Regions from separate parts of the Providencia sp. UF-224 genome, predicted to be linked through region 1. Evidence: predicted binding sites of a transcription regulator. Region 1 holds the regulator's gene; the other holds the start of a gene.
What was found. The regulator PhoB, encoded in region 1, activates phosphate uptake and scavenging genes when phosphate is short. The targets are predictions, from matches to a motif close to CTGTCATAAAACTGNCNNAT.

Region 1 (4,790 bases):
TTTTCTGTTTTTGTGACAGACTATTGAGCTTGTCTGTCAGTTCAAAAATAAAGCGCCCTTGCTGCTTCCAGCCCCCTATTTGAGCACTAATCTGTGCATCTTTTTGCTTTTCTTCTAAGAAAACATTCAACTGATGAAGTTGATGATTAGCCAGCTGGATCTGGTTTTGTGTTTCATTCACCCATTGCTGTTTTTGTTCAAAAACCGCCTGTTTTTCTGCTATTTGTTGTTTTAATTCATGTTGCTGCTGCGTTAACTGAAAAATTTGGTTATCGAGGGGGCGAACAGTTTCATCAATCAGCTGGTTTTGTTGTTTTACAAAATCAATGTGTTTGCGGTAATCATCCTGCGATTGAATGAGCGCTGCTTGTAGCGGAGTTCGCTCAGCCTGTTGTTTTTCCAGATTGCGTTGCAACTGTTGCTGTTTTTCTGTGTATTCAGTAAGTTGCCGCTGTAGGCGTTCAATATTTTGCCAAAGCGGGCGTAGAGATTCCGCCGGTTCGCTATCCGACAGTTTTTTCAGTTGAGGTTGCGCCGCTTGATATTCAAGCTGGGCATTTTTTAGCTCATTCTCAAGGGATTGTACCCGCTGGGTAAGCTGGCGGTGCTGCTGCCACCAATTGAGTTCGTGTTGATGTTGCGTGCGTTTTTGTTTTATTTCAGTTTCTTGTTTTTGTAGCGTACTTTGTTGCTCTATCAGTGCTTGGTGTTCGGATTCTGTGAGTAAATTAATGCTCTGTGCTCTGGCTTTTAATAGGTCTAAATCCGTTTTTGCCTGCTTGTGCTGATTAAAAATATATTTGGAGATTTGGCTATAAATTTCTGTGCCTGTAATTTCTTCAAGCAGGTCTGCACGCTCTTTTTCTGAGGCATTTAAAAAGGCCGCAAAATCCCCTTGTGATAACAAAATTGATTTTGTAAAACGGCCGAAATCTAACCCTGTAATTTTGGCAATTTGGTCGCGAATTTCAGAGACCTTAACGGTAATGATTTTACCATCAGCGACTTGGGCTAGCTCAGCTTTCGGTGATTGCAAATTGCCATCGGGTTTATTCCCCGCGCGGCGTTGGCTCCAAAATGCGCGATAGGCCGTACCTTTAACTTCAAATTCCACTTCAGCAAGACAGTCACCTGTGTGGCGGGTCATCAATTCATTTTGGCTTGCGGAAATTGAATCTAACCGTGGTGTACGGTGATATAACGCGAGGCAAATGGCATCCAATAAGGTGGTTTTTCCTGCCCCTGTCGCACCGGTGATGGCAAATAACCCCTGACTGGCAAACGGTTCTTGCGTAAAATCGATTTTCCATTCGCCTTTGAGAGAGTTAATGTTTTTTAGACGTAAGCTTAAGATTTTCATATCAATTACCCTTTCTCGTGGCGTAATGCGTCATAGGATTGCTGGAAAAGTTGGGTTAGACGCTGTTCACGTTCAGGGTCTTCAAGGGTTTCTTCACTCAGGCGGCGTAGGAAAACCTCTTCTACAGTAAGTTCATTCAGGGTTTCATTCGCTAACGCAAGGTTTTGCCCTTGTTTTTGCTTTCTTGCACGGCGCAGTAACACAACTTCAACGGGAAGGTTTTGCGTGAGTGTTTCGATGCGCTGCTGAATATCCGCGAGATAGTCTTGAGAAGCCACCTCGATATCTAACCAAACCGCATTTTCGCCTTGGTAGTCCTGCCATACACTAAGTTGTTGCTCTATCTCTTTTAACGAGCCTTTTAACGTATGTAAAGGCTGAAAAATAGGGATCGCTAACGGGGTGATTTCGCTTAATTCGCTGCCTGTAAATTCAACTAAACAGACACTTTTTTGTTGGGCTGTTTCGTCAAAACTGAGGGCAATAGGGGAGCCGCAATAACGAATCTGTTGTTTTCCACCAATGACTTGAGGGCGATGAATATGACCAAGCGCAATATAATCCGCAGGGGGAAATGCCCCGGAAGGGAAGGCTTCTAAGGTGCCGATATAAATATCGCGTACGGAATCTGTGAGTTCCGCGCCAATCACCGTTAAATGCCCGGTGGCAATAATTGGGATATCCAGGCCGAGCATTGCCCGTTGCTCTAGGGCAAGTTGGTAGCTGGCTTGGTAATGGTCATGAATGGCAGTTTGGAGGGAAAGTTGTTTTTCTTCAATACTTTGCCCTGCAACACTTAGTTGGATATCTCGAGGTCGTAAAAAAGGAATTGCACACACAAGGCCAATGGGTTGTGCTTGTTTATTGTGCAGAGTGATAACATTCGGCTCACTGCCAGAGGTGACCACTTGAGTATTGAGGTAGCTTAATAGTGAGCTTGATTCATTCAGGACAGAGACGGAATCGTGGTTTCCACTCAAAATGACCAACTGGCAACCGGTTTTTTGCAAATCTACAATAAATTTATTATATAACTCGCGGGCATAGCTTGGCGGTGACCCTGTATCGAAAATATCCCCTGCCACAATGACGGCATCGACTTGATGAATTTCGACTTGGTTCACTAGCCAATTTAAAAAGTGTTGGTGCTCAGGCGCACGGCTTTTGGTAAAAAAGTATTGGCCAAGATGCCAGTCAGAGGTGTGAATAATGCGCATGAGCCATCAGTTCCTGTCTTCGATAAAGGGCATAAATTACTGCTATCCAGTATACCTTATCCTACCAAAACCTCGTGTTTTTCTCGTGTTATGGCGGAATTATTTCACTTAGATGACATTTACCCGCTAATATAAGGAGAAATATTTGATTTGCGAATAGACATTCATAATTCTGTCATAAAAGTGACGCATAATGCGTTCACATTAACAATGTCTTCTTATTTACAGGAACAATCATGGCAAGACGCATTCTAGTGGTTGAAGATGAAGCGCCCATCCGAGAAATGGTTTGTTTTGTATTAGAACAGAATGGTTTCCAGCCGATTGAAGCTGATGATTATGACAGCGCAATTGCACAGTTAGTCGACCCTCTACCCGATTTGGTGTTATTAGATTGGATGATCCCCGGTGGGTCAGGGCTCCAAGTGATTAAACATATGAAGCGTGATAGCGCCACTCGCGATGTCCCAGTGATGATGCTAACGGCTCGTGGGGAAGAAGAGGATCGCGTGAAAGGCCTAGAGGTCGGTGCGGATGATTATTTGATTAAGCCGTTTTCCCCGAAAGAATTAATTGCTCGTGTTAAAGCGATTCTCCGTCGCATCTCTCCAATGTCGACGGAAGATATCATCGAAATGAATGGGTTAACCTTAGACCCAACCTCCCACCGTGTAACCAGTAACGAAACCCCAATTGATATGGGGCCAACGGAATATAAACTTCTGCATTTCTTTATGACGCACCCTGAACGTGTTTACAGCCGTGAACAGCTCTTGAATTATGTCTGGGGCGCGAACGTTTATGTTGAAGACAGAACGGTGGATGTACACATTCGGCGTTTAAGAAAGGCGCTAGAAACTGAAGGTCATGATAAAATGGTGCAAACAGTACGCGGTACAGGTTACCGTTTCTCTGTTCGTTATTAACGACACACTAGGGAGAGACATGCGTGCTTGAACGCTTATCGATTAAACAGCTGATTTGGGGGCTGTTTTTATTTATCTTACCCGCGCTGATTTTGTCCGTTTTTATCGGGCACTTACCTTGGCTGCTAGTGGTTTCTTTACTGGCCGCCTTAGTGTGGCATGCGTATAACTTGCTGAAATTGTCTTATTGGCTTTGGTTGGATAAAAGCATGTTACCACCTGAGGGACGAGGGGGCTGGGAGCCGATATTTTACGGCATTTACCAGATGCAGCAACGTAACCGTAAACGCCGTCGCGAATTAGGGCAACTGATTAAGCGCTTTCGTAGTGGGGCTGAATCTTTACCGGATGCCGTCGTGATGATGACCACGGAGGGCAATATTTTCTGGTGTAACCGCCATGCGCAGGCGTTGTTAGGTTTTCGCTGGCCAGAAGATAACGGCCAACATATTTTCAATCTATTGCGTTACCCTGATTTTAGCCGCTATTTTTCAATCAAAAGTTATGACCAAGCATTAACCATTGAACTTAATAGTGGGGAAATTGTTGAGTTTCGTATTTTGCCTTATACGGAAGGGCAATTATTGATGGTGGCGCGAGATGTCACTGAAAAACGTCGGTTGGAGAAAGCGCGTAGAGATTTTTTTGCCAATGTGAGTCATGAACTACGCACGCCACTTACCGTTATTCAGGGATATCTTGAGGTGATGGATGACCAAGAAGGTATGCCTGCTGTCAATAAAAAAGCGCTGAATGTGATGCAAGAGCAAGCTCACCGAATGGATAATTTAGTGAAACAACTTTTGCAGTTATCCCGCATCGAAATTGCCCCGCAAATCAACCTTGATGAGCAAGTAAATATTCCCGTGATCCTCAAAATGATTGAGCAAGAGGCGTTAAGTTTAAGCCACGGTCGCCAGCAATTTGAGTTTAACATCGATGAATCACTGCGGGTGCATGGCAATGAAGAGCAATTGCGCAGTGCGGTGGCGAACTTAGTGTATAACGCCATTAATCATACGCCAGAAGGCACAAAAATTTGTGTTGATTGGCAAAGAACCAGCAATGGCGCGCGGTTTAGTGTGAAGGATAATGGCCCCGGGATCCCGTCGGAACATCTTCCTCGCTTAACTGAGCGTTTTTATCGTGTGGATAAAGCGCGTTCACGCCAAGGTGGCGGCGGTACAGGGCTTGGGTTGGCTATTGTAAAACATGCCGTTCAACACCATAGCAGCCAGCTGGTGGTTACTAGCCAAGTGGGGAAAGGGAGTGAGTTCTCATTTACCT
Region 2 (4,790 bases), on a different contig from region 1:
AGTCACACACGATAACGAACTCGCCGCACGTTGCCAGCGCCGCTTACGCTTAGTTGATGGGCAATTGAGGGAAGAAGCATGATTTGGCGTTGGTTCTGGCGTGAATGGAAAACGCCCTCATTACTGATTGTTTGGTTAGCGCTCACGCTCGCTGTTGCGTGTGTATTAGCGTTAGGGCGCATTAGTGACCGTATTGAAAACAGCATGAGCTACCAAAGCCGTGAGCTACTTGCCGGGGATCTGGTTCTACGCTCCTCACACCCGAGCGAGCCCGCTTGGTTGCAAGAGGCCCAAAAAGACGGGTTAAAACTGAGTCAGCAGATTTCATTTTCGACGATGGCCTATGCAACGGAAGATGAAGATGCCCGACCACAGTTGGTGTTAGTCAAAGCCGCTGACAAGGCTTATCCGCTATATGGTGGGTTAGTTACAGAACCTGAGGGGTTAGTACCAACCCAAGGGGAGGTGTTAGTTGCCCCTCGCTTATTAGAGTTATTGAATCTGAGCATTGGCGATAATATTGATATCGGTGATGCGACATTAAAGGTTTCTGGCAAGTTAATCCAAGAGCCTGATAGTGGTTTTAACCCGTTCCAGATTGCACCAAGGGTATTAATTGCGATTGAAGACGCACCGTTAACAGGGGCAATTCAGCTCGGTAGCCGTTTAACCTATCGCGACATGTTTGCGGGAGATAGTCAGGTTATCGATGCATTTAAACAGAAATTTGATAAAGACCTGCGCAATGACCAGCGCTGGTATACCTTAAGTGAAGACAATGGCGCGGTGGGGAAAACCTTCCAACGTGCTCAGCAGTTTTTGTTGTTATCTGTCTTATTAACCCTGTTATTAGCGATTGCTGCTGTTGTGGTTTCTATGACTCACTATTGCCGCAGCCGTCACCAGCTGATTGCGGTTCTAAAAACCCTTGGGGCAGGGCGTAGTGCGCTACGCAAATGGATCATTGGCCAGTGGTTAGTCATTTTAGTGGCAGCGGCGTTATTAGGTTCATTATTAGGGCTAGCCTTTGAGGGCATTCTGATGCAAATTCTGGGCGCAATGCTGCCAAAAGAATTGCCTCCTGCTAGCCTAATGCCGTGGGTCTGGGCGATAGGGACATTGTTTATCATTGCCATTATTGTAGGCAGTCGACCTTATTACCAATTGATGGCGACCCAACCTTCTCGGGTGTTACGTGAAGATGCAAAATCCCCTGTGTGGCCGCTGCATTACTATCTCCCTGTGGTTATTTTAATTGTCGTGGGCGGGTTATTTGTTTTTGCGGGAGTAAACCCTCTGTTATGGTCGATTTTGGCGGGGATTGTTGTCGTTGCGATTTTATTGGCTTTAATTGGCTGGGTCGGGCTTTGGGGGCTGAGGCACATTAAGTTTCGCCAACTGAGTTTGCGTCTTTCTGTGAGCCGTTTATTACGCCAACCGTTACAGACTATCACCCAAATGAGCGCATTTTCGCTCTCGTTTATGTTGTTGGCATTATTAATTTTAGTGCGAGGGGATTTGCTCGATCGTTGGCAGCAACAACTCCCCGCGGATAGCCCAAATTATTTTCTAATTAATATGAACGAGTCACAGCTTAAGCCTGTAACTCAGCTATTGGCACAGTATCAAGTTAAACCTACCGAGTTTAACCCCGTGGTATTGGCACGCTTAACCGATATTAACGACCAATCTGCTATTGAGTGGGCTGATAAGCGCGACCCGAACAATAACACGGTGAGGCGTGAACTCAGTTTGACGTGGCAATCCCAATTGGCGCCTGCAAATATTGTGGATGAAGGCACATGGCCACCGAAAGCGGGTGAAGTGTCCATCGAACAAACTGTTGTCAAAGAGTTAGGGTTAAAACTGGGGGATAAGCTGACGTTTAATGCGGGAGCACAAGTCTTTTCGGCGACAGTAAGCAGTATCCGAACGGTAGACTGGGAAAGTTTACGACCGAATTTCTACTTTATTTTCTCGGAAGAAAGCTTATCGAAAATGCCTGCAACATGGCTGAGTAGTTTTCATTATGAAGGTGATGGCCAGTTATTGACACAACTTAGCCGCCATTATCCGACTATCAATGTGTTGGATACGGGGGCTATCATTACGCAGATTCAGCAAATTCTTCAGCAAGTCAGCCAAGCCCTTGAAGTGATGGTGGTTTTGGTGATTTTCTGTGGGTTATTGCTATTGCTGGCGCAAATTCAAGTGGGAATGAGCCAACGGGAACGGGAGCTGGTGGTCTATCGGACCTTGGGCGCAAGCAAAAAACTGATGCGTAGAACCTTATGGAGCGAGTTTGCATTGCTTGGCTTAATGGCTGGCCTTGCCGCAGCCTTTGGTGCTGAAATTGCCCTGTGGTTATTGCAGAGCAAAGTGTTTGATTTCCCATGGCAACCTGAATGGCGTATGTGGGTGTTATTGCCTCTGTGCGCGGCTATTTTGCTGTCTATTTGTGGTGGCTGGTTAGGCTTGCGTTTATTAGGCACAGGCAGCCAGCACCGCCGATTACCCAATGGGTGATTAGTTTATAAAGAATAATTGGGCGTGAAATCATTTACGCCCAATTAAAATAACTGTCTTCAATCCTTCACAAAACCGTCATTCACTCAAGTTATGATTCCGCCGTCGATTATTGATAGCCTTAAAATGGAAACATAACCATGCAGCATAAAAATTCAATTAAACGCTCAGTTAAACAAAAAGTTGGCTCGTTTTCTTTATTGGCAAGCTTGATTTCATTCAGCCTCTCAGGGTTCGCTCAACAAGAAGTGCCTGCCACATTAGCGGGGCATTCTATTCTTCCTGTTGATTCCACGGTGCCTGCACCACAAAATGCGCCTTCAGACTTACAAGTTAGCGGTAAATTCACCACGGGGACACGCGTTGATACCCTCGGTAAAGTGGAAGGAAAATCCGCTGATCGCCCAACAGGAAAACACATTCCAATTAAAGGGCAGCCATTACAAGGCCATTCGGGGATTAAACGTATGGCGGATGGTACCTATTGGGTGTTAACGGATAATGGGTTCGGTAATAAAGTGAATTCACCAGACTCGATGCTGTATGTGACGCAATATGATATCGATTTTAAATCAGGCAAAACCACACCACTCAAAACGGTTTTTTTCCATGATCCCGATAAAATCATTCCTTTTCATATTATTAATGAGAGCACAAAGGAACGTTATTTAACGGGCAGTGATTTTGACCCAGAAAGTTTTCAATTTGCGGATGGCGCGTTATGGGTAGGGGATGAATTTGGCCCATACCTGTTAAAAATGGATTTGGATGGCAAAGTGCTAGCCCTGTTTGAAACGCAAGTCGATGGCAAAAAAGTGGTTTCCCCTGATCATTACCAAGTCACCACACCGGGTAAACCAACGGATAAAGTGGCTTTCCAAGTTAATCGCTCAAAAGGATTTGAAGGGATGGCCTCCTCGCCAGACGGTTCAAAACTGTACCCAATGCTTGAAGGGGCGATTTGGGTAGATGAGAAACAAGATTATGAAAATGTAGATGGCAAACGTGCTGCTCGCATTCTTGAGTTTGATGTGAAAAAACAAGATTGGACAGGTAGAAGTTGGTTGTATGTATTTGAAGACAATCAAAATGCTATCGGCGATTTTAATTTAATCGATGAGACCCACGGCTTAATTATCGAACGTGATAATGGTGAGGGGACATCGGATAAAGCCTGCGCCGCGGGCAGTGCAAACACGGAAAATTGCTTTAGTAACCTCGCGAAATTTAAACGCGTATACCGCATTGCATTTTCAGACGAAAACGTCGGCGGTGCGGTTGATAAGCAGGCGTACATTGATTTAATGAATATTAAAGACCCAAATAGTCAGGCTAGAAAGCCACTGAATGATGGGGTGTTTACTTTCCCATTCTTCACGATTGAGAACGTGGACGTGGTTGACGGCGAACATATTATTGTTGGAAATGACAATAACTACCCATTTTCATCGAGCCGTGATCCTAATAAAGCCGATGATAACGAGTTTATTCTGTTGAAAGTGCCTGAATTGTTAAAGCCTTGATTGACTTTGTGCCACCTCATTGTGGTTTATGGTGGCACAATATGAAACGCATGTTTTGATCCAATATCTGGTTTTCTGATCATTTTCCCTTGGTTATTATTTTCCCGAGCTTGTGCTCGGGATTTTTTATTTGGCGTTGAGGGAAGGTGGTTTCATCATTAAGGTCAAACCGAGGATCACCACAACAGGGGCGGCAATCACTAAAAATGCGGGGGTGAAGCTACCTGTGTAGTCCTTGATCCCACCTGCGATAAATGGCGCTAAACAGGCAATAGTTGAAATCAAGTTAACCACAGAAAATAGCTCTAAATAAGGCCCGCGGCCAAAGTAGTTTGATAGCAAAACGCTTGAGGCCAAGAATGTCATGCCGTAACCAATCCCTACAAACAGCACAAATAAAATTAACCAGAACCAAGAGCTTGCGATACTGAGGAAGATAACCCCTAACACCATAATAATTAAGCTGCCAATAAGCAGTTTTTTCGGCTCCAGCCATTCTCCAGCAGCCCCACCAATAAAACGTGAGAATGCATTTACAAAAGCCATCGTACTCAGTAATGAAACCGCTACTGTCATACCGAAGCCTCGTTCTTCAATATGGGCAACTGCAAAGCTATTTACGGTAATCCCACACCATAAAAATGACGTATAAGTTGCAGCGATTAAATAAAATTGCCACGTACGCAGAGCGCGTCCAACCGTCCATACTTCGGCAGTACGGTAAATGGGTTTGCTTGCATT

Region 2: a site for PhoB is predicted at 2,580-2,599, ahead of AC4IFO_RS13935 (esterase-like activity of phytase family protein). Genes of this name have one in related genera too.

Annotation. Positions count from the first base shown of each region.
Region 1 is NZ_JBSICC010000002.1:136,782-141,571, forward strand. Features, by position in the region: gene AC4IFO_RS02875 (SbcC/MukB-like Walker B domain-containing protein) at 1-1,360, opposite strand, end outside; gene sbcD (exonuclease subunit SbcD) at 1,366-2,577, opposite strand; gene phoB (phosphate regulon transcriptional regulator PhoB) at 2,814-3,503, shown strand; gene phoR (phosphate regulon sensor histidine kinase PhoR) at 3,527-4,790, shown strand, end outside.
Region 2 is NZ_JBSICC010000013.1:82,616-87,405, reverse strand. Features, by position in the region: gene ybbA (putative ABC transporter ATP-binding protein YbbA) at 1-82, shown strand, start outside; gene ybbP (putative ABC transporter permease subunit YbbP) at 79-2,526, shown strand; gene AC4IFO_RS13935 (esterase-like activity of phytase family protein) at 2,667-4,049, shown strand; gene AC4IFO_RS13930 (MFS transporter) at 4,176-4,790, opposite strand, start outside.